4 regions of the Neobacillus oceani genome follow, and region 2 is predicted to be linked to each of the others. Evidence: predicted binding sites of a transcription regulator. Region 2 holds the regulator's gene; each other region holds the start of a gene.
The links. Region 2 encodes Rex, which represses fermentation and respiration genes when NADH is low (regulators of the CRP and FNR family bind a similar motif). Its sites were predicted from a motif close to TTGTGAAATATTTCACAA; they were not measured.
Positions count from the first base shown of each region.

Region 1: the regulator Rex is predicted to act here: its motif matches at 2,794-2,811, upstream of V1499_RS22110 (TIGR04190 family B12-binding domain/radical SAM domain protein).
Region 3: the regulator Rex is predicted to act here: its motif matches at 4,126-4,143, upstream of V1499_RS05795 (DoxX family membrane protein).
Region 4: the regulator Rex is predicted to act here: its motif matches at 2,068-2,085, upstream of V1499_RS08340 (hemerythrin domain-containing protein).

Region 1 is NZ_CP143543.1:4,403,917-4,411,105, forward strand. Features, by position in the region: gene V1499_RS22100 (response regulator) at 1-562, opposite strand, end outside; gene V1499_RS22105 (GAF domain-containing sensor histidine kinase) at 537-2,399, opposite strand; gene V1499_RS22110 (TIGR04190 family B12-binding domain/radical SAM domain protein) at 2,945-4,732, shown strand; gene V1499_RS22115 (transporter substrate-binding domain-containing protein) at 4,891-5,661, shown strand; gene V1499_RS22120 (amino acid ABC transporter permease) at 5,722-6,387, shown strand; gene V1499_RS22125 (amino acid ABC transporter ATP-binding protein) at 6,400-7,143, shown strand.
Region 2 is NZ_CP143543.1:246,011-253,199, forward strand. Features, by position in the region: gene rimI (ribosomal protein S18-alanine N-acetyltransferase) at 1-469, shown strand, start outside; gene tsaB (tRNA (adenosine(37)-N6)-threonylcarbamoyltransferase complex dimerization subunit type 1 TsaB) at 1-6, shown strand, start outside; gene tsaD (tRNA (adenosine(37)-N6)-threonylcarbamoyltransferase complex transferase subunit TsaD) at 466-1,488, shown strand; gene V1499_RS01410 (ABC-F family ATP-binding cassette domain-containing protein) at 1,706-3,622, opposite strand; gene moaC (cyclic pyranopterin monophosphate synthase MoaC) at 3,983-4,477, shown strand; gene V1499_RS01420 (redox-sensing transcriptional repressor Rex) at 4,539-5,213, shown strand; gene V1499_RS01425 (YdiK family protein) at 5,227-5,427, opposite strand; gene V1499_RS01430 (lysostaphin resistance A-like protein) at 5,424-6,158, opposite strand; gene groES (co-chaperone GroES) at 6,414-6,701, shown strand; gene groL (chaperonin GroEL) at 6,759-7,189, shown strand, end outside.
Region 3 is NZ_CP143543.1:1,153,637-1,160,825, reverse strand. Features, by position in the region: gene V1499_RS05825 (AAA family ATPase) at 1-365, opposite strand, end outside; gene V1499_RS05820 (SRPBCC family protein) at 544-1,035, shown strand; gene V1499_RS05815 (GNAT family N-acetyltransferase) at 1,099-1,605, shown strand; gene V1499_RS05810 (DoxX family membrane protein) at 2,198-2,698, shown strand; gene V1499_RS05805 (CarD family transcriptional regulator) at 2,930-3,451, shown strand; gene V1499_RS05800 (MarR family winged helix-turn-helix transcriptional regulator) at 3,494-3,946, opposite strand; gene V1499_RS05795 (DoxX family membrane protein) at 4,269-4,769, shown strand; gene V1499_RS05790 (RrF2 family transcriptional regulator) at 4,869-5,309, opposite strand; gene V1499_RS05785 (sulfite exporter TauE/SafE family protein) at 5,477-6,349, shown strand; gene V1499_RS05780 (DoxX family protein) at 6,623-7,123, shown strand.
Region 4 is NZ_CP143543.1:1,670,356-1,677,544, forward strand. Features, by position in the region: gene V1499_RS08325 (FAD-dependent oxidoreductase) at 1-1,134, shown strand, start outside; gene V1499_RS08330 (ferredoxin family protein) at 1,134-1,418, shown strand; gene V1499_RS08335 (hypothetical protein) at 1,601-1,942, opposite strand; gene V1499_RS08340 (hemerythrin domain-containing protein) at 2,148-2,675, shown strand; gene V1499_RS08345 (MFS transporter) at 2,740-3,969, opposite strand; gene V1499_RS08350 (MarR family winged helix-turn-helix transcriptional regulator) at 4,168-4,608, shown strand; gene V1499_RS08355 (M3 family oligoendopeptidase) at 4,972-6,666, shown strand; gene V1499_RS08360 (AAA family ATPase) at 6,745-7,189, opposite strand, start outside.

The DNA.
Region 1 (7,189 bases), 420 kb from region 2:
AAACATGGATTTTGACTGTTTTATCGCTGATGAACAGTGCCTGGGCGATCTCCTTGTTGTTCATCCCCTGGACAAGGCAAAGAAGGACTTCCTTCTCTCGCTCGGTGAGCATATCGTCCTTCTTTTCCTTCGGCTGTTCCGGCGGCTGCTGGTTAAAGCTCAGAAACTTCTTCGTCATCGAAGGCGCGATGACGGATTGCCCCCGGGCGACGGACCGGATGGCCTCAACAACATGCTGGGAAGGCGCATCCTTCAGCAGGTAGCCATCAGCCCCTTCTCGGATGGCCGACATAAAATATTCGTCGTGGTCAAACATCGTCAGGATCAGGATTTTAATTGAAGGATAATCCTTCTTAATCAACCCTGTTACTTCAATCCCATTTTTATCGGGTATATTAATATCCATTAAAATGACATCCGGCATGATTTCAGGCACTTTCAAAAGCGCATCCTTGCCGGAAACAGCCTCGCCGACTACCTTGATGTCGTGCTCGAGGTCTAGGATATTCTTCAAGCCGTCGCGCAACACCGCATGGTCATCGACGAGCATAAGCTTGATCATTCATTACTCCCCCTTCTATTCCCATCCGCGGCACCGTAAGCGTGATTTCCGTTCCGGCCCCTTCCTTGCTGTCCACCTGGAGGGAGGCCTGGATTTTTTCCGACGCCTCATTCATATGCAAAATGCCGAAATGGGGTTCGTTCCTCGCTTTAATCATCGCTTGGAACAATGAGAATCCGATACCATTGTCTTTTATTTTCAAAAAAACATTCTCGCGCTGATAGCTCAGCATCACTTCGATTTTCGTCGCCCGCGCATGCTTCAGGGCATTTTGTACGCTTTCCTGGAAAATATCGAATATGACCTTTTCCGTCATAGAACTTAATTCGAACTCGGTCCCTCTTTTTTCAAGGACAATTTCAACCGGATGTTCCTTCTTTACAGCCTGGATCCTTGACTGGATTGCTGTCATCAGGCCGACCCTTTCAGTCGGGTAAGGGCGGAGCGCGTAAATCGACTCCCTGACTTCCTTTAGGCTCTTCCTTAATTTATCGGTACTTTCCTGAATCAATTTTAAAGAGTCTTCTGGCGCCTTCGAGAATTTCCGCTCGGCGGTTTCCAGATTCAGAACCGCTCCAGCAAGCGTCTGAGCCACGCCGTCATGGATATCCCGGGCAATCCGGTTTCGCTCCTCGAGGATGAGACGCTTTTCCTCCTCGGCGAAAAGCCATTTTGTTTTAATTAGCACCGCCAATTGGTTGGTGAGGGTGACAGCTGATTGAATGTCATCTTCGGTAAAACTTTTTGTCCTGCTCCTCCCAAAAACGAACAAGCCGACAAGCTCTTCATCGAGCATCAGCGGAGCGTACATTTTGGAACGGATTTCTTCATGGAAAAAAGCAGCGGCCGGGCCAGACTGGCGCCGGGAATTGTGGTAAATGACAAGTTGCCTGACTGTATACAATCCATCAAGCAGGTTATCGTCGAAATCGGCCTCGTCATTTATGAGCCCCGATTGAAATTTTCGAACCCATTGCCCATCTTCCTTTGTCCACAAAATGCAGGCATCCACATCAATAAACGCAGGAAGGTTGTCACCAAGGAAACCCAGCCAATCGTTTGATGCAATCTTCTTGTTCAATTCCGATGAAATGCCGAAAAGGGCTTTCAGTTTCGATTTCTCCTTCCTCAGCCTCACGATGTTGGAGCTAAGCAACGCAAACCCGACAAGCGGTGAGAAAAAGAAGAAAAAGGAAATAACATCGATTTCTCCCCTGTTCTGATTGCCCAAGACAATGAAAAGGACGAGGTAAATATAAGAGACAGCAAGGCTGTTCAGTTCCTGTAGCGTTTTTTGCTTCCACATTTTCAGCGAGTAGGGCTGTGGGCGGACAACGAGGATGAAATCGACCAATAAATTATTGATCAGGTAAAAGGGGATGATGAAAAAGGTAATATAGAGCAGGCCAGCAAGAACAGCCGGCTTTGCGTCCAGCCCCGCTGCTGCTCTCACCCATTCAGCCAGCAAGTATGCCCCGTACAGGCTGATGACCAGTTGTGCCGGGTTAAAACAAACGATTCTAAGCGGCCTTCTTTTCCAAAGATTGGTCACAAAGACGGCGAATGCATAAGCCAAAAGCGCATAGTCGATTCCTTGCATGACATAAATGGCATATACAATCGGGAATGCGATCGTCGTAAATCCCCGCCAAACCGGCATCGGGTATAACTCGATGATAACCAGGAAGATAACAAGAAGGCAGAAAATCAACGGTTCATTCGGTTCTTTTATTCCGAACAAAGCGTTAAGGAGAACAAGTCCTCCAACTGCGGATATGCCCATCATGGAATAACGGGAAATCTTTTCTTTTCTTTTCAGATACTCCTTTGCTCCCATCCGCCCTGTTCCCCTTCCTGCCCATTCTAAATTTTCTGTTAATATTACTTTATGTGATTTGCATTCGATGTACAATAAAAAAGCCTCTTTCATGATGAAAAAGGCGGGAAAACCCAAACCGGCCAAATGGCATGCCACTGGCCGATGCTGGGACAAACCTATTCCGGGTTTGTTTACTGCCATTATCGCAAATTCTTCATCACCCTCCTATTCAGCAAAAGCAATATTTTATGTACTACTTTAGTAGTAAATGTGAAAATGGCTGTCAACTGCCATAAATTTGAACGATTTACAACCTGGTTTGTCACTCTTTTGTCAATCTATGGCAAACTCTGCATGTGTTTTTTATACTACACTGAAAGTGAATGGTTACTGACATTTTTGAAATAATTATTTGTGAAAAAGTTCACATTTTGTCGATTTTTATCCGGTCTTCAAGGTTCAACCTACATAAATATAATTCTCTCACTTCCCTTGCTTGTTGGGCACGCCTTTCCAACATAGAGCTAATTGTGGGAGCAAACTACTTTACAGAGGGTGACGAAATGAAATACGATTTGGTTCTTTTGCATGCCCCAAGTGTTTACGACTTCCGGAAAAATTCACTTCTAGCCGGCCCAATTAGCGATGTTGTTCCGTCCTCACCGGTATTTGAAATGTATCCGATCGGCCTGACCAGCATTGCCGATTATCTAGAAAGGTACGGCCTAAAGGTAAGGATTATCAATATTGCAAACAGGATGCTGATGGATCCTGATTTCGATGTCGAGAAAAAATTAGCGAACATCCAGGCCCGGGCCTTTGGAATCGACCTTCATTGGCTGCCCCATGCCCATGGCAGCATTGAACTGGCCAAAATCGTCAAAAGGCTCCATCCCGACACGCCAATCATTTTCGGCGGCCTGTCTTCCACCTATTATCATAAAGAATTAATTGAGTATCCTTGTATCGACTTTGTCGTACGCGGCGACTCGACCGAAAAATTAATGCTTATGCTTATGAACAAGCTCGAGTTCGGGAATGTCCATTTTGAGGATATTCCGAACCTGACGTGGAAAAAAGGCACGGAAATCGGTTTTAACCCCCTCTCCTACGTACCTAAGGACCTGGATGAATTTGACGTCCCCGGCTACCGCTACACTATCCGGTCTGTTTTCAAGTATAAAAATTTCATGGACCCCCTTCCCTATAACGGCTGGCTCCAATATCCGAACACAGCCATCCTGACAGCAAGGGGCTGCACTCAGAATTGCCTCATTTGCGGCGGATCGAAGGAAGGCTATGAGCAGAACTGCAACCGGAAGTCACTGGCCTTAAGGTCGCCGGCAAAATTAATTGAGGATATCCAATTCATCCAGCGCTTCAGCAGAGCCCCGATTTTCATCCTTCACGATATCCGCCAGGGCGGCAAAAAATATGTCGAAGAGTTTTTCAGCCTCCTGAAGGGCATAAATTTGAAAAATGAACTCGTATTTGAATTGTTCCAATATGGAGATGAAAGCTTTTTTAAAAAAATCAATGAAGCTGTTCCCCAATACAGCATTGAACTGACACTTGAAACCCATGACGAAAAGCTGCGGCTCCTGAATGGAAAATTCAATTGTACAAATGAAAAGGTGATAAGCACGCTTCAATCCGCCCTAAAGCACGGCTGTAAAAAGATTGACCTGTTCTTTATGGTTGGGATTCCCGGCCAGACCACTCAGAGCGCTCTTGAAAACATTGATTTTGCCGAAACGATCCATCTGGCGTGCGGCAAGGATCCCCGACTGTTCTATTTCGTCGCCCCGCTCGCACCGTTCCTCGACCCAGCGAGCGCCGCCTTTGAAAATCCAGAACGTTACGGCTACAAAAAGCTTTGCCATACATTGGAGGACCACCGAAAGGCAATCACACAGCCTTCGTGGAAGCATATGCTAAGCTATGAAACAACGGATATGACCCGGGATGATATTGTGAATGCTACTTATGAATCCGCAAGGCTCCTGAATGAATTCAAGTTGAAATACAGTTTGATCGACCTTGAAAGCTATCATGTTATCGAAAATAAAATAGAGAAATCCGTCCACTACATCGAAAGAATCGACCATTTGCTCACCCTTCCGGAAAAAGAATATGAAGTAGAACTGGCGAATATTAAAAAGGAAATCGAGGATTTGAACAAGCACAGCATTTGCGGAAGCAATGAGCTGAAGTGGGAGGTCCAAAAGAACTATGCGAACTTCTTCTCCCTCGCCATGGTCGGCCTTGAACAACTTTATGAAGAGTATGCGATTAAGCTTCGGAAGCAATTTCATCCAAAAATACGCCACCAGGTGAAACTCGACGTATAGCGCAATGAGCCCTTGATTGGGCTCTTTTTTTTATTGTCTGGTTTTCTTTTGCCATTAAAGGAAAAATTATTTTTTTGAAAAACAGGATTATTATACTGGCATAGGGGTAAATATTCCTATCACTCTTCGGAGAAAGGAGTTTTACCGAAAGCATGAATATGGGGAAATTATTTGCTTTTTGCTTGCTTACTATCTTGCTTTTATCAGGCTGTGCCGAGAAGCACAAGCTCGACGATGGAAGCGAACTTATCCGCAAAGGGGAGTTTGCTTTTGCTGCCTCCGGTGAATTCAAGCCTTTCAGTTATATGACCGATGACCTTAAAATGACCGGGTTCGATGTAGAAGTTGGAAAAGCCGTCGCAAAGGAAATGGGGCTTAAGCCTGTTCCAAAAAGGATGAAGTTCAAAGGAATTGTTGAAGGGGTTAAAACCGGCCGGGCAGACGCCGCTGTTGCCTCACACACCATCAATCCCCAAAGGAGCAAACATGTCTCCTTTTCTACTCCCTATTATTATTCGGGGCCACAAATCTTTGTCCGTCCCGATAGCGGAATTAAAACGGTCGACGATTTAAAAGGGAAGGAAGTTGCCGTCGCAAAAGGCTCTACATACGCCGATACCGCCAGCAAATATACCTCGAATCTTAAAATGTACGATAGCGACATTACCGCCCTGAAAGCCTTGAGTATAGGAAGGCACGATGCGGTCATCACCGATTTTGTCACCGGGAAAAGCGCGAAAAAGGAAGGATTCGATATAGAGGGCCGCCAGCTTATCGAGCGGAGTGAGCAGGCAATCGTCCTTCCACAAGATAATCCCGCCCTTTTGAAAAGGGTCAATGATGCTCTTGAAGCTCTCAGGAAAGACGGGACTCTCCGCGAAATCTCGATCAAGTTTTTCGGTGAAGATATTACACAAAAACCTGAATAGCCAAGGCCTCGCCTTTTTTATGGCATAGAATAGAAATCAGTGAGAAAGGAAGATTCCAATTTGCCTAGTTTTTCACACTTCTTCAATACGTTGATTAATAGCAGCGGCCTGTTCATGGACGCCATGCTTTTAACATTAAAGCTTACCGTTGTATCGGTGCTCGTCGGAATTGTCATCGGATTGTTTTTTGCCCTTTTAAAAATTTCAAGGGTTAAAGCGCTCGGATATATTTCGGACGTTTATGTATACCTTGTGCGTGGGACCCCGCTCATTGTCCAGATTTTCATTTTGTATTTCGGGATAAGCGGCATCTTTCTTTTGCCAGACTTCTGGGCTGCCTCTTTGGCGTTAGCATTTCACAATGGCGCTTACATTGCGGAAATATTCCGCGGCTCTATCCAGGCGGTCGATAATGGCCAAATGGAAGCGGGCCGTTCACTCGGGATGAGCAAAGGGCTTACGATGCGAAGGATTATTTTGCCTCAGGCATTCCGCCGTGCCCTCCCTCCGCTTGGCAACCAATTCATTATCGGTCTAAAAGACTCGTCACTCGCCGCCTTTATTTCAATGAACGAGTTGTTCAACGTGGCGACTACACTCGGATCAAACAACTTCGACGAAATGACGTATTTGCTGATTGTTGCGGTCTACTACCTGATCCTGGTAGCCCTGCTCACATTCATCGTCAACCGTTTTGAAAAGAGACTGGCCGTCAGCGACCGATAGGAGGAAATGTGAATGGAAACACGTGAAATGATAAAAGTCGAAAACTTAAATAAGTCATTTGGAGATTTGCATGTTTTAAAAGATATTAATCTATCCGTCTATGAAAGTGATGTTGTTTGCCTTGTCGGCGCCAGCGGCTCTGGTAAAAGCACCCTGCTCCGCTGCCTCAACTTCCTTGAAAAAAAGGACCGGGGCAAGATCATTCTCAATGGCCGTGAAGTTCTGCCTGAAACCCATGATATCAATGAAGTCCGCCAGCAGGTCGGCATGGTGTTCCAGCACTTCAATCTTTTTCCGCATATGACTGTGCTTGAAAATATAATCGAAGCCCCAGTCCATGTGAAAAAAGTTTCCAAGGAGGAAGCATCAAAGGAAGCGATGGAACTCCTCCGGAAAGTCGGCCTTGAGGATAAGGCGGATGTGTATCCAAGCAAGCTTTCAGGCGGGCAAAAGCAGCGTGTCGCCATCGCCCGCGCGCTTGCCATGAAGCCGGATATCATGCTTTTTGATGAACCGACATCGGCGCTTGACCCGGAACTTGTCGGCGAGGTGCTCCAGACGATGAAGGAGCTTGCAGAGGATGGGATGACGATGGTTGTCGTTACCCACGAGATGGGCTTTGCTCGGGAAGTCGCCGATTGGATGGTGTATATGGATGATGGATATATTATTGAAAAAGGCCACCCCGAAGAATTTTTCACCAACCCGAAAGAGGAAAGGACCCGAGAGTTCCTCAGTACGACTGGGTTGAAATAACAAATTGCCTGGGCACGCAAATTTGTATTAATCCGAGAAAAACAAA
Region 2 (7,189 bases):
GAGTAACCACACGGCCGACAGCAATGGATTATTTACGTTCCGGTTTATGCGGGAAGAAGATATCGACCAAATCATGATTGTGGAACAGGAATCATTTACTCTGCCCTGGAGCAGGGAGGCATTTTACAATGAATTGCACCACAATCAATACGCTGTGTATATTGTCCTTGAAGATGAAGGCAAAATCATTGGCTATGGAGGGGCTTGGGTTGTGCTGGATGAGGCGCATATCACCAATATAGCAGTCTTGCCTCAATACCGGGGCAGGAAGCTTGGCGAAGCGCTCTTGAAAAAGGTTCTTGACGTGGCAAGGGAGAATGGCGCGGAGACTGCAACCCTTGAAGTTCGAGTATCCAACACGCCCGCCAGGTCATTATACAAGAAAATGGGTTTTCAGGAAGGCGGTATAAGGAAAAAATACTATACCGACAACCAGGAAGACGGAATCGTTATGTGGGTGAAATTATGAGTAAAGATCAATTGATCTTGGGAATTGAGACAAGCTGTGACGAGACAGCGATAGCAATCGTAAGGAATGGCCGGGAAATCGCCGCGAATGTTGTGGCTTCTCAAATTGAGAGCCATAAGCGTTTCGGCGGGGTCGTGCCTGAAATCGCCTCCCGCCACCATGTAGAAGAAATAACAATCGTCCTTGAAGAGGCTCTTAAACAGGCGGAAGTGAAGATGGAAGACATCGATGCCATTGCTGTTACAGAAGGCCCGGGACTGGTCGGCGCTCTGCTGATTGGTGTAAATGCGGCCAAGGCACTCGCTTTTGCCCATCAAAAGCCGCTTGTTCCTGTCCATCATATTGCGGGCCATATTTACGCGAACAGGCTGCTAACGGAGATGAAATTCCCGCTTTTGTCCCTGGTTGTATCCGGCGGGCATACCGAGCTTGTTTATATGAAAGAACATGGGCATTTTGAAGTAATCGGAGAGACAAGGGATGACGCGGCGGGCGAGGCTTATGACAAAGTGGCCAGAGTCCTGAATATGCCTTACCCTGGTGGGCCGCATATTGACCGGCTGGCCCATGAAGGTATAGCTGTCATTCCGTTGCCGCGTGCATGGCTTGAAGAAGGTTCGTATGATTTTAGCTTCAGCGGCTTAAAATCGGCCGTTATCAATACTGTCCATAATGCAGAACAGCGTGGAGAGTCAATTGCACCTGAAGACCTGGCAGCCAGCTTCCAGGAAAGTGTCATTGAGGTTCTTGTTGAAAAAACAGTCCGGGCGGCGAATGAATATGGTGTGGGACAGGTACTGCTTGCAGGAGGAGTTGCGGCCAACAAGGGGCTGAGGAAGGCTCTTGAGGAGGCGTTTGGCAAAAGTGAAGGAATAGAGCTTGTCATTCCGCCATTGTCGCTTTGCACGGACAATGCGGCCATGATTGCGGCAGCGGGGAGCGTTATGTTTGAAAAAGGCATCCGGGGAAGCCTGGCTTTAAATGCAAACCCGGGCCTTGATATTGAAAAATATAATTGACATTGTAGGGCAGCGAAAATATTTCGCAGCCCTTTTTGCTGTGGATAAAAATTTTTCTCGCATTCACCGCTTTGTGGATAAGCACGGGTGTTCCTGTTGATAATGTGGATAAAAACGATGGGTTCTGTGGATAAAGTGGATAAGTCCGTTGATAACTGATATAACAGCAATTTTATTGTGTATAAAAATGTGGAAAAGCGCAGGGAAGCCCCGCGCTTTAGTCAGCAAGTTCCGCCCATTGTTCCATTAACTGATCTAGTTCCTGGCGGGCTTTATCATTTTCAGTGTTAATAACAAGTACCCTTTCGTGGTCCTGATAAACCTCCGGATCACAAAGAAGCGATTCGTTTTCTTCAATAAGCGCTTCGAGTTCTTCAATTTTGGCTTCAATCTCTTCCAGCTTCCGTTTTCGCTGCCGCTCAAGTTTCTTGGATTCCTTATCCTGCTGGAACGTATTTTTGGCGGCAGGAGTTTCGGTAACCGATGCAGAAGCGGCCTTTTCCATCGCTAAAAGCTCAGCCATTTCCTGTTTCTTTTCGAGAAAATAATCATAATCGCCGAGATATTCCACGCAGCCATCCGTTTTCAGTTCCAGAACCTTTGTTGCGATCCGATTGATAAAATAACGGTCATGTGACACGAACAGGATTGTGCCGGGATAATCGATAAGCGCATTTTCGAGAACCTCCTTACTGTCAAGGTCAAGGTGGTTGGTCGGTTCGTCGAGGATAAGGAAATTCGCCTTTTGCAGCATCAATTTGGCCAGGGCGAGGCGCGCCTTTTCACCCCCGCTTAAAGTGGAAACGGGCTTGAGGACATCATCTCCGGAAAAAAGGAAGTTTCCGAGAACTGTTCGGATCTCTTTTTCAGTTTTCAGAGGGTACTCGTCCCAAAGCTCATTCATGACCCGCTTATTCGACCTAAGATTGGCTTGTTCCTGGTCGTAATAGCCTATCATGACGTTTGTACCGTAGTGGATTGAGCCCGCGTGTGCCGGAAGGTTTTTTATAATCGTTTTGAGCAAGGTTGATTTCCCGATTCCGTTAGGTCCGACAAGCGCGATGCTGTCACCCTTTGTGATGGAAAAAGAAAGGTCCGCTGCAACCGGAGCTTCATATCCGACGGCAAGGGCATCAACAAGCAAAACGTCATTGCCGCTTTGCCGCTCGATTTCAAACGAAAAGGTGGCCGATTTTTCATCTCCTGAAGGCCGGTCCATCAGCTCCATCTTCTCGAGTTTTTTCCTCCTGCTTTGGGCGCGTTTAGTCGTTGAGGCCCTGGCAAGATTCCGCTGGATGAACTCTTGGAGTTTAGCCACCTCATCCTGCTGCTTTTCATACTGCTTTAAATCACGCTCATAGTTTTCCGCCTTTTGAACAAGGTAGGAACTGTAGTTGCCAACAAACCGGTGGATTTGCCGGCGGGACAATTCGTATACCTGATTGACGACCTTGTCGAGGAAGTATCGGTCATGGGAAACAATGAGAATTGCGCCATGATAATTTTGCAAGTACAACTCAAGCCATGAAAGTGTTTCAATATCAAGGTGATTCGTGGGCTCGTCCAATATAAGGATGTCGGGTTTCCCTAGCAGCAGCTTCCCGAGCGCCAGGCGTGTTTTCTGGCCGCCGCTCAGGCTTGAGATACTTGTTGAATAATCAAAGGTATGGAAGTTGAGTCCATGGAGCACGGAACGGATATCCGCCTCATACTGGTACCCCCCCATCTCCTTGTATCGGACCTGCAGTTCGTCATAATCCTTTAAAACTCTTTCGTATTTACTGGAATTGCCGATAATGGACGGATCCGCCATTTGCCCTTCCAGTTCCCTTAACGAAGCCTCAAGCTTACGGACTGGTTCGAAAACCTTCAACATTTCATCCCAAATCGACAAGGAGGATTCGAGACCCGTATTTTGCGCGAGATAGCCGATGGTAACATCTTTCGGTTTAATGATTTCGCCGCCATCATGTCCGATATGGCCGGCGATTATTTTGAGGAGCGTCGATTTCCCCGCGCCATTCCTGCCGACCAGGGCAACGCGGTCCCTGTTTTGGAGCTCAAGCTTTATGTTCGATAAAATTAATTCAGCGCCATAGTATTTTTCAAGGTTATTCACTTGAAGCAAAATCATTCTTTTCACCCCATTACTATCTAGAGTGTAACCCATAAGGGGTTGCTCGGCAATGAGTGAACCATCCTCCAGGTATGGTTTTCCGCTGATGGTTTAAGCTCGTATGACAGGGGAAAAGGAGCTAAATATGACAATTTTTTAAAAATATTGGGACTTAATCTCGTGAAAAGCTAAAAAACAATGGAACATATGTGAAACATGGAACAAAGAGCATACACAATTACCTGAAAATAGTGTATTATTTTTATAACTCATAGAACTGAACTATAGGGAAAAGGTTAGAAAAACGGCCAGGGCCCCATTCGGGAAAACGGGGTCGATCTGCCAGGTTGTTCCGTTTTTGGGAAAGGAGTTTTTAGGATGGCTGAATTTACGCATTTCAATGAAGAGGGCAGAGCAAAAATGGTCGATGTCAGCGATAAGCCGGAAACAGCCAGGACGGCAATCGCCCGCTCAAGCATAACTGTAAATCGAGACATTTATGAAAGAATAACGAATAATGAGATGAAAAAGGGTGATGTGCTGGCGGTGGCCCAGGTAGCCGCTGTTATGGCAGCAAAGAAAACATGGGAAATCATCCCAATGTGTCACCCCATCCCGCTGACAGGGGTAGACATCACTTTCAGGTGGGAAGAGGAAGAAGCAGGACATAAGCTGATGATTTCTGCTTCAGTTAAGACGAAAGGAAATACTGGCGTGGAAATGGAAGCGCTAACTGCTGCTTCCATCTGCGCATTGACTATATACGATATGTGCAAAGCCGTTGACAAAGGAATGGTAATCGGGCCTACCTATCTTGTTGAAAAAACAGGCGGCAAGCATGGCGATTTTAAACGAGAACAAGAGGTCCAGTAAACAAGATTTCCCGCGAATGGCCAGGGGCCTGCGAGAAAAATTAAACCGGGGCAGGGGATCAATGGTGACTGAAACAATGAAAATACCGCAGGCAACCGCCAAAAGGCTGCCGTTATATTACAGATTTTTAAAGAATTTGCATTCCTCTGGGAAGCAGAGAGTTTCATCCGCGGAACTTAGCGAAGCGGTTAAAGTCGATTCGGCTACAATCCGAAGGGATTTTTCCTATTTTGGAGCCCTTGGCAAAAAGGGCTACGGCTATAACGTAAACTACTTGCTTGGGTTCTTTCGGAAGACGCTTGATCAGGATGAGCTTACAAAGGTCGCCCTTATCGGGGTAGGAAACCTTGGGACTGCCTTTTTGAACTACAATTTCCTGAAAAACAATAATACAAAAATCGAAGTAGCCTTTGACGTTGATCCCGATAAAGTGGGGACGAAAATTGGCAACGTCCCAATCCACAGCCTGGATGACCTTGAAGCGTACCTGAACAATGACAATGTTACGGTAGCGATTTTGACCATACCTGCTTCCGTTGCCCAGCCGATTACAGACAGGCTCGTTAAAACAAATGTGAAAGGAATTTTAAACTTCACGCCTGCGAGGCTGAATGTCCCGCGCTCCATCCGGGTCCATCATATCGACCTGGCTGTTGAATTGCAGTCGTTGATTTACTTCCTGAAAAATTATCCCGGAGCGGACTTTTCCGAAGAAGCAGAAGAAGCAAAAAAGTGAGCCTAAAAGGGGCTCACTTTTTTTGAATTCGTTTTAGCTTGTAATGTAAACCGATCATCCTTATGCCCGCCCCGAAATCAAAGGTGGCCAAAATAACGAGGAGATAGGAAAAGAAACCCCAGCCTTCGTCCCTTACGCTCCCAACTGCGAAATATGTAAACAAAATTCCGAGTAGGAGGTACACGATGCCGGAAAACAATGGTGATTGCCTCATAAAAACCCTCCGATAAAGTTTTGCATCTGTTCTGCTTCACGCAGGAATCTCTCAATTTCCTCACGGTAAATACTCTGCATCAAAACAACGAGCGTATTCATTATGACGTGCGCAATGATCGGAACAATGATCCGGTTTGTCCGGACATAAAGGAAAGCAAATGTGAATCCAATTGCCGAGTAAATCAGGATATGTTCAAATTCCATGTGCGCGGCTGCGAAGATAACGGAACTGATCAATGCGGAAACAAAGAAATTAAACCGCTTGTGAAGGCTGCCGAAAATGATTTTTCGGAACACGATTTCCTCAAGGATGGGGCCGATGACCGAACTGATGAGAATCACCGCGGGGAAATTGTCAATCATCCGCATGATTGAACGGGTGTTATCCGAACCCATTTTAATCCCAAGCATTTGCTCCACTATGGCGGCGGCCCATTGCGCGAAAAGGGCGAGGAAAATTCCGCCGACGGCCCATGAGATGGACTGTGGCAAATTTGCAGCGTTCCTGTTTTGAAGCGAGCTGGCCATTTCTTTTCGCAGGAGGAACAACGTAATCAGGAATGCCGACACAAAGCTGATTATCAGCCAGTAATTTAAGGCATACATCTGCGTTTCCTGGGGACTGTTCCCCGCGCTGGCAAGGACGATTGCCAAAAGGGGGACCCCCACCAGGCTCGAAAGCTGCATGACGATATATACAATAAGAATCCAACCGTATTCACGTTTCAAAATGGCAAGCTCCTTTATACTTTTTGCATCACTTTTCATTCTACTCACAAAGGCAAACTTATTTCAATCATGAAACCTTCCTGTATAGCCTTTGCCAAAGCGGACATACTCATAAGGTTGATTTTTTTTAAAAAAATTCATGCTTCGTGCTTGCAAAAAAAACGGGTTTTCATTATTATAATAATTGTGTTAGCACTCACCTGAACAGAGTGCTAATAAGCGACTACATAAAACCATTTGAGGAGGTTGTTTGAATTGTTAAGACCACTTGGCGATCGCATTATCATTGAGCTTGTCGAGTCTGAAGAAAAGACTGCAAGCGGCATTGTTTTGCCTGACACTGCAAAGGAAAAGCCGCAGGAGGGCAAAGTTGTAGCAGTAGGTTCCGGCCGTGTTCTCGATAGCGGCGAGCGTGTAGCTCCGGAAGTATCTGTCGGCGACCGTATCATCTTCTCAAAATATGCCGGCACAGAAGTAAAGTACCAGGGAACTGAATACCTAATCCTTCGTGAAAGCGATATCCACGCCGTTATTGGCGAATAATTGCCTGAACTCAGGGCACATACCTAATTTTATCTGACTTGAGGAGGTTTTTGAACTATGGCAAAAGACATTAAGTTCAGTGAAGACGCGCGCCGCTCAATGCTTCGCGGTGTAGATGCTCTTGCAAATGCTGTTAAAGTCACGCTTGGGCCTAAAGGGCGCAACGTTGTTCTTGAGAAAAAATTCGGTTCACCGCTTATCACAAATGACGGTGTTACAATCGCGAAAGAAATCGAGCTTGAAGACGCATTCGAAAACATGGGTGCCAAGCTTGTTGCCGAAGTGGCAAGCAAAACAAACGATGTTGCCGGTGACGGTACAACGACTGCGACTGTCCTTGCGCAGGCAATGATCCGTGAAGGCCTGAAAAACGTAACCGCAGGCGCCAACCCAATGGTTCTCCGCAGGGGGATTGAAAAAGCGACAAAGGTTGCCGTTGAAGAATTGAAGGCAATTTCCAAGCCAATCGAAGGAAAAGAATCCATCGC
Region 3 (7,189 bases), 910 kb from region 2:
TTATAATGTGCCTTTTCGCGGCCAAGTTTTTGCATTATGAATCTCTTGATAATCCTGTATGTCCTGACTGAATATGCGGGGTCGAGAAAAACAATGGCGTCCGCCTCCCGGAAGCTCCCTGCTGTCCATTCTTCATTATGTACTCCTTCTATAATCCAGGCTTCCGATTTCAAAATAGCATCCAGGTATTCCGCCCGCTCTTCCTCAGTCCTTCTCCTGTCCCCAGCCGGGTCCCTATCCCATACAACATTGTCCAGTTCATAATAAGGGATATTCCATTCCTCAGAAAGCTTGCGTGCCAATGTCGTCTTCCCACTTCCAACAGAGCCTATGATGCGAATCTTTTTCACAGCACTTTCCTGCAAAAATCTCACCACCTAAATGTTTCTTATTGAAAGGCCTGTCACCTAACAATCTTTTAATTCATGTTCACTTTGAGCCTATTATAATGCATTCCCATTCCTACTAGTCTGAATTTTCTTTAAATGTATATAACTGTCATGTTACTATTTATAAAAGGAATTTGCACTTGGAGGGATTGTCTTGAAAACTGCTTCTAACACTTTGATGGTTTCACAAGAGGTAATTGTAAATGCATCGCTTGATCTCGTATGGTACGCGTGGACACTTTCTGACAGGGTATCGGCCTGGTTTGCTCCGGAGGCGGTGATTGAACCGAGGATTGGTGGCGCGTATGAACTTTATTTTATTCCAGGCAATAAAGAAGGCATGAATACGAGAGGCTGCAAGATTACCAACCTTGTGAACAAGAAAGAACTTCATTTTACATGGAAAGGTCCCGACCAGTTCGCAGGCATTATGAACGATGGGGATAATTTAACAGTTGTGAAAGTTAGCCTGGAGGAAATCGGTCCAGAAAGAACGAAGGTGACGGTCGAACATACCGGCTTCAAGGCGCATGAACAATGGACGGAAGCACTTCAGTGGCATAAAATGGCCTGGTCTGGCGTGCTTGGCAGCCTTAAATCCGCAATCGAAACCGGTAAGGGCGATCTTTGCTGCCAGCCAGAATAATGACTTTTAAAATTTCAGCTTGGCTTTTCAAGCAAAAAGAACTAGGCATTCATGGAGGTACATATGGAAATCACAATTCGGAAAGCAACTGTCGAGGATGCCGAAGCAATTGCCAAGGTTCACGTCGCGAGCTGGCAAACAACCTATAAGGGCATTATGGACGAAGGATTTTTGCAAAGGCTGAGTGTGGAGAAGCGAAAGGAATTGTGGCTGAACAACATTCCGCGTGAAGAAAATATCGTCCTGGTCGCGGAATTGGATAGCGAAATCGTCGGCTTCGCGGATGGGTCGCCTGTAAAGGAAGGCGAATACCCCGGCTACGACGGCGATGTCACGTCGATTTACTTTTATGAAAAGCATCAGGGGAAAGGGTTTGGAAAGAAACTCCTGAACAAGCTCCTTGATGAGTTCAGGCAGCAAGGCTTCACGAGCGCTATCGTAAAAGTTCTTGAGGACAATGCGGCATGCAAGTTTTATGAAGCCCTTGGGGCAAGGCGCATTGATGAAAATATAATAGAGGTCGCAGGAGGAAAAGCGAATTTGCTTATTTATGCCTGGGACGAACTTTAAGGTTCAATCATCACCGTTTACAATATTTTTAAAAAAGTGGTTTAAAGCGGTTTCCTCCCGGGTATAGAGATAATGTAGCTTCACAGAACAGGGATAACCGGGAAGTGTGAAGGTTGATGGTAACAGTACATTGACGAATGTTAATGTGGATCGGTTATCGGACTGTTGTTGTGATTGCCTACTTTGGAGAAAGATTTGCTTTCTCGGGCGACGGCAAGTGTTCGCCAACAGTATATTTAGCAGTAGCTGCTAAATTGGGGCAGGGTTTGACTGCTGAATAGGGCAAGTCTCACTCCTCAAATTCCCCTACAGAGGGGATGGAGAAAGCCTGTACCCGAGCCGGTAGAGGCTTTTTTCATTGTAAAAATAGTGTGGCCGCAATTCAATCATGGATTGCGGCCTTTTTGTGTTCATCGCTTTGTTCTGGATTATAGACTTACCGTTTCCATTTGTGACCATTGTCACATCTTCGTCAAGAAACTTTGTCTAATTGTTGAATAAACTGGAAACCCCCTACCGATACGTTAAAAATCGGATTATGATAACAGTGTAAACAACATAATTAAATTTTTAACGAAAAGGGGAATTATCCATGTTTAACTCTTTCTTAAGAAAAAATAATATCGCCGCCGCACTTCTCGCTGTCTTACGTATCTATCTTGGCTACATGTGGCTATCTGCCGGTTGGGGCAAAATCACTGGTGGCTTTGATGCTGCAGGATTCCTGAAAGGCGCTGCCGCCAACCCGGTCAAAGGCCCGGACGGAATCGTCTACGGCTGGTATGTTGACTTCCTGAATGCCTTCGCGATTCCAAACGTCGAACTGTTCAACGTCCTGATCCCTTGGGGTGAATTCCTTGTCGGCCTTGGCTTGATTCTCGGATGCCTCACTTCTGCGGCAATGTTCTTTGGCCTTGTGATGAACTTCAGCTTCATGCTTGCAGGCACAGTAAGCCATAACCCAACTGACGTCCTGATGGGCTTCATCATCCTTGTCGCAGGCGCCAACGCAGGCAAATACGGCCTTGACCGCTATGTGCTTCCTTTCATCAACAAGACTGTTTTCAAAAAAGAAGCCCGGCTTCAAGAGTAGGTCATTAGCCTAACTACGAAATAAAAGCTACCCCAATCACAACTTGAAAATTTTATAAATAATGCCTGCTTATTGAATTTCAATAGCAGGCATTTTTTTATTTCCGGATGGTATTACTAGACTATCCAGTTGAAAACCATATCAAAAATTCCCTATAAAGTCAACCAAGTTGACAATATTTTTATTTCGTGATATTATAAACTTAGTTGACAAATATTCCGAGGTGAGCAAATGTTTTCTATTGGAGACTTTATGATTTATTCCGCACACGGCATTTGCAAGGTTGATGATATTTGTGAAAAAACAGTGTCAGGCATTACAAAGACTTACTATGTGCTGCATCCTATCGACAGTATTGGCCACTTAACGATAAGCAGTCCCGTGGATAACGATAAAGTGGCTATGCTGGAACTTATGAGTAAAGAGGAGGCGAATGAACTCCTTGAATCATTCCAATATCCTGGAGTAAAATGGATTGAAAACCCCAATTTTCGTTATAGGCAATATAACGATATAGTAAATACGGGCAATCGAAAGGAAATTGCCAAAGTTGTAAAGACACTGATGCAAAAAAAGCTGGATGCTGAACTTCATGGTAAAAAACTTTACGAATCAGACCGCAAGCTGCTGGAACATATCCAACACGTCTTATTTAAAGAATTGGCTATATCGCTGGAAACTACAGTTGAAAAAGTACATGATATCGTAATACAGTTTGTTAAGCAATCAACTAAAAAAAGAATGCCATTGTAAATGTTCCTGGCATTCTTTTTTGTGGTCTAATTTCCAATGATTTTATATCTTCCAATCGAGCTTTAAAAGATTTTTAAGTTCCTCTACCTTCTCCGCACCGATGTTCTCTGCGATTTTGTTTACAAGCTGGGCCTTAAGGGCTACGATTTTTTCGTAGCATTCTTCACCTAAAGGAGTTAGCTGGATACATTTCTCTTTCCTGTTGTTTTCTGCATTTCTAATTTCCACTAAACCTTTTGCGGAAAGGTTTTTTATAAACTTATGGATCGCCTGGCGGGAAATTTCCACATTCTTTGTCACATACGATATGGTCGGCTGTTTTTTATAAATTCTGGCCATGATATACCACTCAGAATTTGAAATATAAATCTCGCTATTGTCGTTCCAGGCTTTTCCCAAAATGCTTCTGAGCAAGCTATGCCGCTCGCTGATTAAATCTATAAGATCCAAATTTTCCAATTCAGATTTTGAGTTCAAGGGATTCACTCCATTCACCGTCTTCGCCCCTACTATACAAAACCGATAATTGGTTGTCAAACTGGTTTACAACGATCTTGCATCCATTTTTAAGCGGGCAGCTTTCGTAACAGGGTCTGCTGTACCCCCCCATACGACCGGCTGCCAAATATCGTTTCACGATTAATAAGCGTTCAACTCCGCTTTTATGAGGCCATTTGTGACCAATGTCACATCTTTGTCAAGAAGCTTTGTCTATTTGTTGAATAAACCGGAAACCCACTACCGATAGGTTAAAAATCCGATTATGATAACAGTGTAAACAACATAATTAAAATTTTAACGAAATGGGGAATTATCCATGTTTAACAAATTCTTAAGAGAAAACAAAATCGTTGCCGCTCTTCTCGCCGTTCTTCGGATTTATCTTGGTTACATGTGGCTGACTGCAGGCTGGGGCAAAATCACTGGAGGCTTTGACGCTGCAGGATTCCTAAAAGGCGCCGCCGCCAACCCGGTCAAAGGCCCGGACGGAATCGTCTACGGCTGGTATGTCGACTTCCTGAACGCTTTCGCGATTCCGAACGTCGAACTGTTCAACGTCCTGATCCCTTGGGGTGAATTCCTTGTCGGCCTTGGCTTGATTCTCGGATGCCTCACTAGTGCCGCAATGTTCTTCGGTCTTGTGATGAACTTCAGCTTCATGCTTGCCGGTACAGTTAGCCACAACCCAACTGACATCCTGATGGGCTTCATCATCCTTGTCGCTGGCGCCAATGCTGGCAAATACGGCCTTGACCGATATGTGCTTCCTTTCATCAACAAGACTGTTTTCAAAAAAGAAGCCGTGCTTCAAGAATAGGCTGATACTAAAATAATGAAGAAAAGGCTCTTCCATGCGGAAGGCCTTTTTATTTACTCCACCGGGCTCCACCCATCGCTAACAGACCCATGCTTTTTTTTAGCTTTCGCATGAGTCCGGCAGCTTCCTATCTACTTTTCCATCCAGCAAATCCTTTAAAGTCGTGCTGTCGAGTAATTCGGCAACCGTATCCCGGATCAGCGCCCACAAAGGCTTCAACAGGCAGCCTTCTTCCAGCGGGCAGCTTTCGTACGAAGTGATGCTGACACACCCCATTGGCGCCAGCGGCCCTTCCAGGTTGCGGATGACGTGGCCAATCACAATTTCACTCGGCTTTTTGCTCAGTTTGTATCCACCATTAACCCCTCTTTTGCTTTGGACGTACCCATTTCGTTTCAGCTGCAAAAGGAGCTGCTCCAAATAATTGATTGGCACAAGTGTCTTATCAGAAATCTCCCCGATTGGAACGAGTTTATCATCATTTCCCCCTAAACAGATGAGTGCCCGCAGCGCATATTCCCCTCTGCTTGACAGCTTCATTGTGGCACGCTCCTTCTAGGCATTCGGACTATTTTTCCCAATTGGTTAGAACCAACAATTTTGTCCGTACATACAGTAGGTTACAAACCTGATTAGATTAGTCGACAATTAGAGAATGCCCTTTTTCATAAGTCTATTCAGGACATTTTTAAAAAGGAGAGATTTTTTTGAGGAGGCTAATTGTTCTGGCTTTGATTGGATTGGCCGCCCAACTTGTGGACGGTTCACTTGGCATGGCTTATGGAGTAACTTCGACCTCATTGCTCCTGATGTTCGGGATTGCCCCAGCTGTCGCATCCGCATCCGTCCATATGGCGGAAGTCGTTACAACCGCTGCCTCGGGCGTGTCGCATATACGCTTTGGCAATGTTGATAAGCAGGTTGTTTACAGGCTGATCATCCCAGGTTCCATTGGCGCATTCATTGGCGCCTGCTTTCTGGGAAGCATACCCGGCCATCTCATTAAGCCGTACATCTCTGTTTTTTTACTTATGCTCGGCGTTTTTGTCCTTTACCGTTTCCTGTTTAAATTCAATCCCTCGAAAAAACCTGCCAAAGGCAAGTTCGGGAAAAAATTCTTCATTCCGCTTGGTTTCATTGCGGGCTTTTTTGACGCGACCGGCGGTGGAGGCTGGGGCCCGATTGCCACGCCAGTCCTGCTTACAAGCAATCGGATGGAGCCAAGGAAAGTTATCGGGTCGGTCGATACAAGCGAATTCGCCATTGCGGTTTCTTCCACACTTGGATTTCTTTTGACATTGGGCTGGTCCACGATCAATGTCCAGTGGGTGCTTGCCTTAATGATTGGCGGGATCATCGCCGCTCCTATTGCCGCCTGGCTTGTTAAAATCATTCCCACCAATCTGCTTGGGACTCTCGTGGGAGGCATCATTATCCTCACGAATATCCGGACATTGTTCGGTGCTTTAGATGTTTCTCAGTCGATTGCACAGTATACGTATTTTGGGCTCATCTTCCTTTGGGCCGCCTCTGTCATTGCTGTGATTTATAAAATAAAGAAGGTCGCTGTTGAGGTTTAGGGATAAGAGAGGATTAAAAGTAGATGACCCCAATCGCTTTTCCTTGTTAATGAAAAGCTGGGTAAGGCGAGCGTAAATTGGCTGCCAACATGCGGTAAAATAGGCTCTATTTCGCTGTCCTAATCACCCATTGTGACCGTTGTCACACCTTCGTCAAGAAGCTTTGTCTATTTGTTGAATAAACTGGAAAACCCCTACCGATATGTTAGAAATCGGATTATGATAACAGTGTAAACAACATAATTAAATTTTTAACGAAAAGGGGAATTATCCATGTTTAACAATTTCTTAAGGGAAAACAAAATCGCTGCCGCTCTTCTCGCCGTTCTTCGGATTTATCTTGGTTACATGTGGCTGACTGCCGGCTGGGGCAAAATCACTGGAGGCTTTGACGCTGCAGGATTCCTGAAAGGGGCCGCCGCCAACCCAGTCAAAGGCCCGGACGGAATCGTCTACGGCTGGTATGTCGACTTCTTGAACGCTTTCGCCCTTCCAAACGTCGAACTGTTCAACGTCCTAATTCCTTGGGGTGAATTCCTTGTCGGCCTTGGCCTCATCCTTGGCTGCCTCACTAGTGCCGCAATGTTCTTCGGCCTTGTGATGAACTTCAGCTTCATGCTTGCAGGCACAGTAAGCCATAACCCAACCGACATTCTGATGGGCTTCATCATCCTTGTAGCTGGCGCCAACGCTGGCAAATACGGCCTTGACCGCTACGTACTTCCTTTCATCAACAAGACTGTATTCAATAAAGAAGCTAGGCTTCAAGAGTAAACTGATACTAAAATAATGAAGAAAAGGCTCTTCCAACCGGAAGGCCTTTTTTATTTACTCCGCCAG
Region 4 (7,189 bases), 1.4 Mb from region 2:
GAGGAATTAATTCCAGAATTTTGGAAAGAAGCCCCTCTTGAGCGTCCGGTCGTCGAGCAGCGTTTTTGGATGATGGATAAGGAATCAGTCGTTTCCTTCGGATATAAAGGTATGGAGTGGGCAAGTGAGCCATTCAACAATTTTACCGTCCTCAGGGCTCAATTTGACCAGTGGTTTGCACAGAAGGCCGTCGAGCAAGGGGCGCTTCTGATCAACGAAACGGTAGTGACGGAGTGCATTGTCGAGAACGGGAAGGTTATTGGGGTCCGTACTGACAGGCCTGATGGCGATGTGTACGCGGATGTTGTTGTACTCGCCGATGGGGTAAACTCGTTGCTTGGAAAACAGCTTGGCTTCCATAAAGAGTTTCGTCCAGATGAAGTTGCCCTTACTGTCATGGAAGTTATTAATCTTCCAAAGGAGAAAATCAACGACAGGTTCAATCTTGAAGGCAACCACGGATGTACAATTGAAATATTCGGGGATTCCACAAAAGGGAACCTTGGAACGGCTTTTCTATATACTAATAAAGAAAGCCTTAATATTGGAGTAGGTACAACGTTGTCGAGCATGATTAAAGCGAAGCTGAAGCCATATGACCTGCTCGACTATCTGAAGACTCATCCAATGGTACGCCCGATGCTTGAAGGCGGGGAATCAGCTGAATATTTGGCCCACCTAATTCCGGAGGGTGGATTCAGGTCAGTGCCAAAGGTTGCCGGGAATGGGGTCGTGGTCGTTGGGGATGCGGCGCAGCTTGTCAATGCGATTCACCGAGAAGGATCGAACATGGCCATGTATTCTGGAAAGCTTGCCGCCGAGGCGATCATCGAGGCGAAAGCCCGAAACAATTTCAGTGAAGCGAGCCTGAACAGTTACCGTGAAGCGCTATACGGAAGCTTTATCATGAAAGACCTTGAAAAGTACAAAGATGCAGCCCATACATTCGAAAAGTATCCACAGTACTTCAAGGAATATGTACCGATGATGAACCAGGCGATGAGCAAATTCTTCACGGTTGACGGAACACCTAAACGCGACAAACAGAAGGAAATCATGAAGAGTATTACAAGTGAACGCGGCACGCTCAAGGTGCTGCAGGATGTCTATCGCGCATGGAAGGCGGTGAAATAATGTCAACCAAAACTCTGGAAGAAAAACAGTATCTCCTTCGTTTCAGGTGTGACACAAAGTCCCATTTAACCGTTCTTGATCACGACATTTGCGCGACAAAGTGCCCTGATAAACTTTGCACTGTTTTCTGCCCAGCCGAAGTTTACAAATGGGAAGGAAAGCGGATGCAGGTAGGTTTTGAGGGTTGCCATGAGTGCGGCAGCTGCAGGATAGGCTGTCCATACCAGAATATTAAATGGGAATATCCAAAGGGTGGCCATGGAATCGTCTTCCGGCTTGCTTAAGATAGAATCGAATGTAAAAAGCTGTCTGCATCCAAGTGCAGGCAGCTTTTTTATGGACCCTGGATGTAACCTTTGAAAATCATTCTTAGGGGAATGGAGAATAAACACTATTTACATGCTATGTACGGGATTTCACAAAAGAAGGCAAAAAAGATGAAGCTAAAAAGAGGAAGATATGAAGATTAGCTGATTTTTTTATCTGAACCCATTGTGCAAAGTACATCATTTTTTCCGAATGATTCAAATTCCTGCGCAAGCTCAATAGCGGAGTCGATCGACTCCAATAACGTGGAGGCGTAATATGGTTTATCCCAGCTGAATGTACCATCGGGGTCTGATGTATAAACGAGTACCTTCCAATTGCAGCATCCGGCGGGCAACCCCTCATGATCACCTTGTAGCGCAATCAACCAATGGGTGGCGCCTGTATCCGCAAAGGGGGATTCCTTTAACAATACAGTGTCGTTGCTCCCGATTGGCATGATGATTTTTGGGTAAAAGTCTCTATAATATGGGAAATTCAAGTTTTGTCCCTCCTTTTTTGGTTCTAACTAAATTATATGAAATCCCTGAAGGTGAATGCCAGTGCAAATGTTAAAATTTTTCGAAACTTGAAAGCGTATCCACGTGCTTTTGACAAATTCATGTCTTGTGATGGCAATCACAACTTTTCTCATGAAAACGTCCTATAATGTTCTCAAATAACAATCTATCGAGAGGGGAATATAAATGAGCGGTTGCATGATTGCATTTGGTGGAGCGGGAGAGGTTGAGCTATGTCCAGGCCTGAAACAATTAAAGGAGGAACATCCTCCACTCCTTTCCCAATTGGATGGCCTGCTTGAAGAAGTACGGAAAATTGAAAAAGGGGAGAATGTTAGAGAAACTTTCTCCAGGCTGACAGAAAGGACTAATAAATTCATTGCCGATTTAGGGCCCCATTCTGACCGGGAGGAAGGCGTCCTGTTTGACATGATGGGCCAATATATTGGCCGCACATCAGGTCCGATTGCTGTAATGGAGTACGAACATGACCGGGCAAAAACACTTATTGGCACTTACGTGGAAAGAACCGCGAAAGAGGGGGCGGAGTTTTCCGCGGATGAAATCCGGGAGCTTGCTTCCCATATCAAAGAAGCATACTATACATTGACCGAGCATTTCGCTAAAGAAGAGAATGTCCTTTTCCCGATGGCGCAACGGATGTTATCAGACGATGAGAAAGCGGAGCTATACCAGAGAATCAACGAAATATAAAAATAGTAACTATTAACCAAATAGATAGCAGCAGCCAACCTTAAGTAGGTTGGCTGCCGCTTTTCTATACTTGCCATTGCTCGAGTTTTTTATCAGAAGGTAGGAGAAGCGCGGAGATGCCCAGTAATGGAAGGAAGCCGACTCCGATAATCATTTGCTTCAGTCCTGCCAGGTCGGCGAAATAGCCAAGCCCAACGGAACCGATTGCACCCATGCCAAATGCTAGGCCCACAGTTAACCCGGACATAAGCCCGATTTTCCCTGGCACGAGCTCCTGGGCATATACAACGGTAACGGAGAAACTTGTCATCAAAATGAATCCGTTCAGTATCAGGCAAACAAGTGCGGCGGCGGAAGGCAAAAATGGAATGATCGCCGAAAAAGGCACCGCGAACAGCATCGATGCAGAGATGACATTCTTCTTGCCGAACCGGTCTGCCAGCGGCCCGCCAAAAAATGTACCTGCAGCACCGGAGACCAGGAACGCAAAAAGAAGGAATTGCGACTGCTTGATCGTAAACGAATATTCATTGATTGCAAAAAAAGCGTAAAAGTTCGTTATTCCGGAAATATACCAGGAACGTGCGAAGATCAGGAGCAGGATTAACGCCAGCGCTGGCAGGACGCCTGTTTGAAGCCCCTTCTTCGCGGCATTGTTACCGATTTTCTTTACCTCTGCCTTCCTTGTGGCAGAAAGCTTTTCGGTGTACCAGCGGGCGATATACATCAATAGGGCGACCGCTATGCCAGCGACTGCTGCAAATAGGGCTGCACCCTTCTGCCCGAATGGAACAAGGATTAAAGCCGTGATAAGCGGCGCGAGAGCCTGGCCTGAATTGCCTCCAACCTGGTATATGGATTGTGCCAGCCCCCTTCTTGGACCAGCCGCAAGATAGGCGACACGCGAACCCTCAGGGTGAAAAATAGCCGAACCAATGCCGATAAAAATCACCGATAGGATGATAAACGCGAAATTCGGCGCAAAAGCGAGGCCGAGAATACCCGCCATCGAACAGGCAAGCCCAGCAGGCAAAGCATAGGGCATCGGTTTTTTATCAGTCATAAGCCCTACGGCAGGCTGCATGACGGACGAAACCATATTCAAAGCGAAGGCAATCATGCCCAGCTGGGTGAAGCTAAGCCCCAGGGTTTTGCCGATAATCGGAAACATTGCGGGTACGACTGACTGAAGCGAATCATTCAATAAATGGCATAGGGCTATGATAAAAAGAATTTTATAGGTGGTAGCCTGGCCGGATTCGGCAGGTTTTTGGACTAATGCTGCCTGGTTCATATACAATACTCCCTTAAGTTTGTACCCCCTATATTACAGCATTTGGTCATCATTAAAAATAAAAAAGAACCGTTTTCCAATTGTATTAATGCATGGAAGTTATTGTAAACGGGCTCATTGACACTGTCCAAAAAGTTTATTATAATTATCTTGAATTCAAGGTGATTATAATCGCCATAATAAAAGGATTTGATCATATTGGAAAGAGAGTCAATTTCACAATCACTTAAGCTTTACATTGTCTTATCCAGGGCCTATAAGGCGATCAACGAGCAGGTCAATAAATTTATTCAGGAAAACGGCCTAAACCCAACCGAGTTTGCCGTTCTTGAGCTCCTTTATCATAAAGGCGACCAGCCCCTACAGCAAATCGGCGGAAAAATCCTGATCGCGAGTGGGAGCATCACCTATGTTGTCGATAAACTTGAGCAAAAAGGGCTTATTGCAAGGGTGGCTTGTCCAAGTGACCGGCGAGTAACCTATGCTAGAATTACCGATAAAGGAAAGTCGTTTATTGAAGAGGTTTTTCCAGAGCATGAACGGAATATCCATGAGCTCATGTCACGCCTAACTGAACAGGAAAGGGAAGAGGCAATCTCCCTTTTGAAGAAACTGGGCCTGCCATCCGGGAAGTTTTAAGGGCTGGGCCCAAGAAAAACGGCATATTTCTTGCCGTTTTTTTGTTGTCTAGGAAATTTTAAGTTGGAACCTTGTGGATAACTCGAAATATGTTATTGTAATCCAGCTCCAGCGCCTAGCCCCTCGAGGTCATAAGCCGGTTCCCTCCGGAGGGCAGGCCCGTCCTGCGGGCCCCGTCTTATGCTTGTCGGGGCTGACCAAGGCGCTTGCGCATTTTGTTCTGTCCTCCGGGATCTTCATAATTTTGGTGACCCCCCTATGGGCGTGGTCCAATTTTTTTGGGATTTTTCACAAATTAGAGGAATCCAAGTTTCGGATGTCGAAATGAACTATGTGAAATTAAAAAGAGAGAAGGGGTTCCAGGTGAAATTTCAGGATTATACATACGTAAGGCCGGACATGGAGGATATTAAAAAGCAGTTCGAAGCTGCGCTCGAGGAATTCAACGCCGCGGGCAGTACATCCGAGCAGGAAAAGGTGATTGAAAAAATCAATGCGCAAAGGAATCATATCGGGACAATGATCTCGCTTGCTTCTGTCCGCCATACAATTAACACGGAGGATGAGTTTTACAAGGCGGAGCAGGATTATATTGACGAGATTGGCCCTGAGCTTGAAGGGCTTGTCACAAGGTATTATGAAGCCCTAACGAATTCGAAATTCCGCGCGGAACTTGAGCAAAAGTGGGGACGCCAGTTGTTCGCGCTGGCAGAAGGACAGCTGAAAACCTTTAAACCGGAAATCGTGCCGCTGCTTCAAAAAGAGAATCGGCTGACGACTGAATATACGAAGCTGGTTGCTTCCGCAAAAATTGAGTTTGAAGGGGAAGAACGTACCCTTGCGCAGCTTGATGCATTCATCCAATCTGTTGACCGTGACACAAGGAAACGGGCCAGCGAAGCGAAATTTGGCTTTTTCAGCGCAAATGAAGAGGCGTTTGACAGGATTTATGACGACCTAGTCAAGGTTAGGACAGAAATCGCCCGCGCGCTTGGCTATAAAAACTTCGTTGAACTTGGCTATTACAGGATGCATCGCACTGACTACAATGCGGAAATGGTCGCCGGTTTCAGGAAGCAGGTCGAAGAGTTTATCGTGCCGATTGCCACGAGGATTAAAAAACGCCAGCAGGAGCGGATTGGCGTAGAGAAGCTCTTCTATTATGATGAAGGATTCAGCTTCACTTCAGGGAATCCAACGCCGAAGGGCAGCCCTGAGTGGATTATTGAGAATGGGCAGAAAATGTACGATGAGCTTTCCCCTGAAACGGGTGAGTTTTTCCGGTTCATGCAGGAAAATGGCCTTATGGACCTTGTTGCGAAAAAGGGAAAAGCGTCCGGGGGCTATTGCACATATATCGAGGACTACCAGGCACCTTTTATCTTCTCAAATTTCAACGGAACATCAGGCGATATTGACGTGTTGACACATGAAGCTGGCCACGCGTTCCAAGTGTATTCAAGCCGCCATTTCGATGTGCCTGAATACTACTGGCCAACATATGAGGCGTGCGAAATCCATTCAATGAGCATGGAATTCTTCACCTGGCCATGGATGGAGCTGTTCTTCAAGGAAGACACGGATAAGTACAGGTTCCAGCACCTTAGCGATTCGCTGCTGTTCCTCCCATATGGCGTTTCCGTTGATGAGTTCCAGCATTGGGTGTACGAAAACTCGGAAGCGACGCCTGGGGAAAGAAAGGCGAAATGGCGGGAAATTGAAAGGAAATACCAGCCGCACAAGGATTACGAAAACAATGATTACCTGTCGAGAGGCGGATTCTGGCAGCGCCAGGGCCATATATACGGTTCACCGTTTTATTATATCGACTATACTCTGGCGCAAATTTGCGCGTTCCAGTTTTGGAAAAAGTCCAGGGAAGACCGCGAATTGGCCTGGAAGGATTATGCACGCCTTTGCACACTGGGCGGAAGCCAATCATTTACCGGTCTAGTCAAGGAGGCCGGCTTGATTTCTCCATTCGAGGAAGGCTGTGTCGAATCCGTTGTCGGCGTAATTGAGGACTACCTGAATTCCATCGAGGATAAAAAACTTTAATCGATGCAAAAAAGCCCGGTCCAGAAACCAATGTCTGGACCGGGCTTCATTTTTATCGTAAAGGTTTAGCGTTTAGCTTTATTGGCGAACAGTTGATTGCGGACGGACCAAAATCTGTCCTTCTTCCAATACGGCTTCAATCTCTTCAACATCCGAATTGTCAAGAATCAGGTCGGCGATTTGATCTTCAAGCTGTTCCTGGATAACGCGGCGGAGCGGACGAGCGCCGAAAGCCGGATGGTAACCAAGTTCGGCCAGTTTGTCCATTGCCTCATTGTTGACAGTAAGGCTAAGCCCTTGCTCGGACAGGTTGTCCTGAAGCTCCTTTACCATCAATTCAACAATTTGGAGAAGGTCTTCTTTCTTAAGGCTGCTAAATTCAATAATGCTGTCAAACCTGTTCAGGAATTCCGGCTTGAAGAAGCTTCCGAGTGATTCAAGCAGGCCGCTCTCAGAAGTAGATCCACTGTTTCCGAAGCCTACATGGATTGGCTTAACGCCGACCCCGGCGTTCGTTGTCATA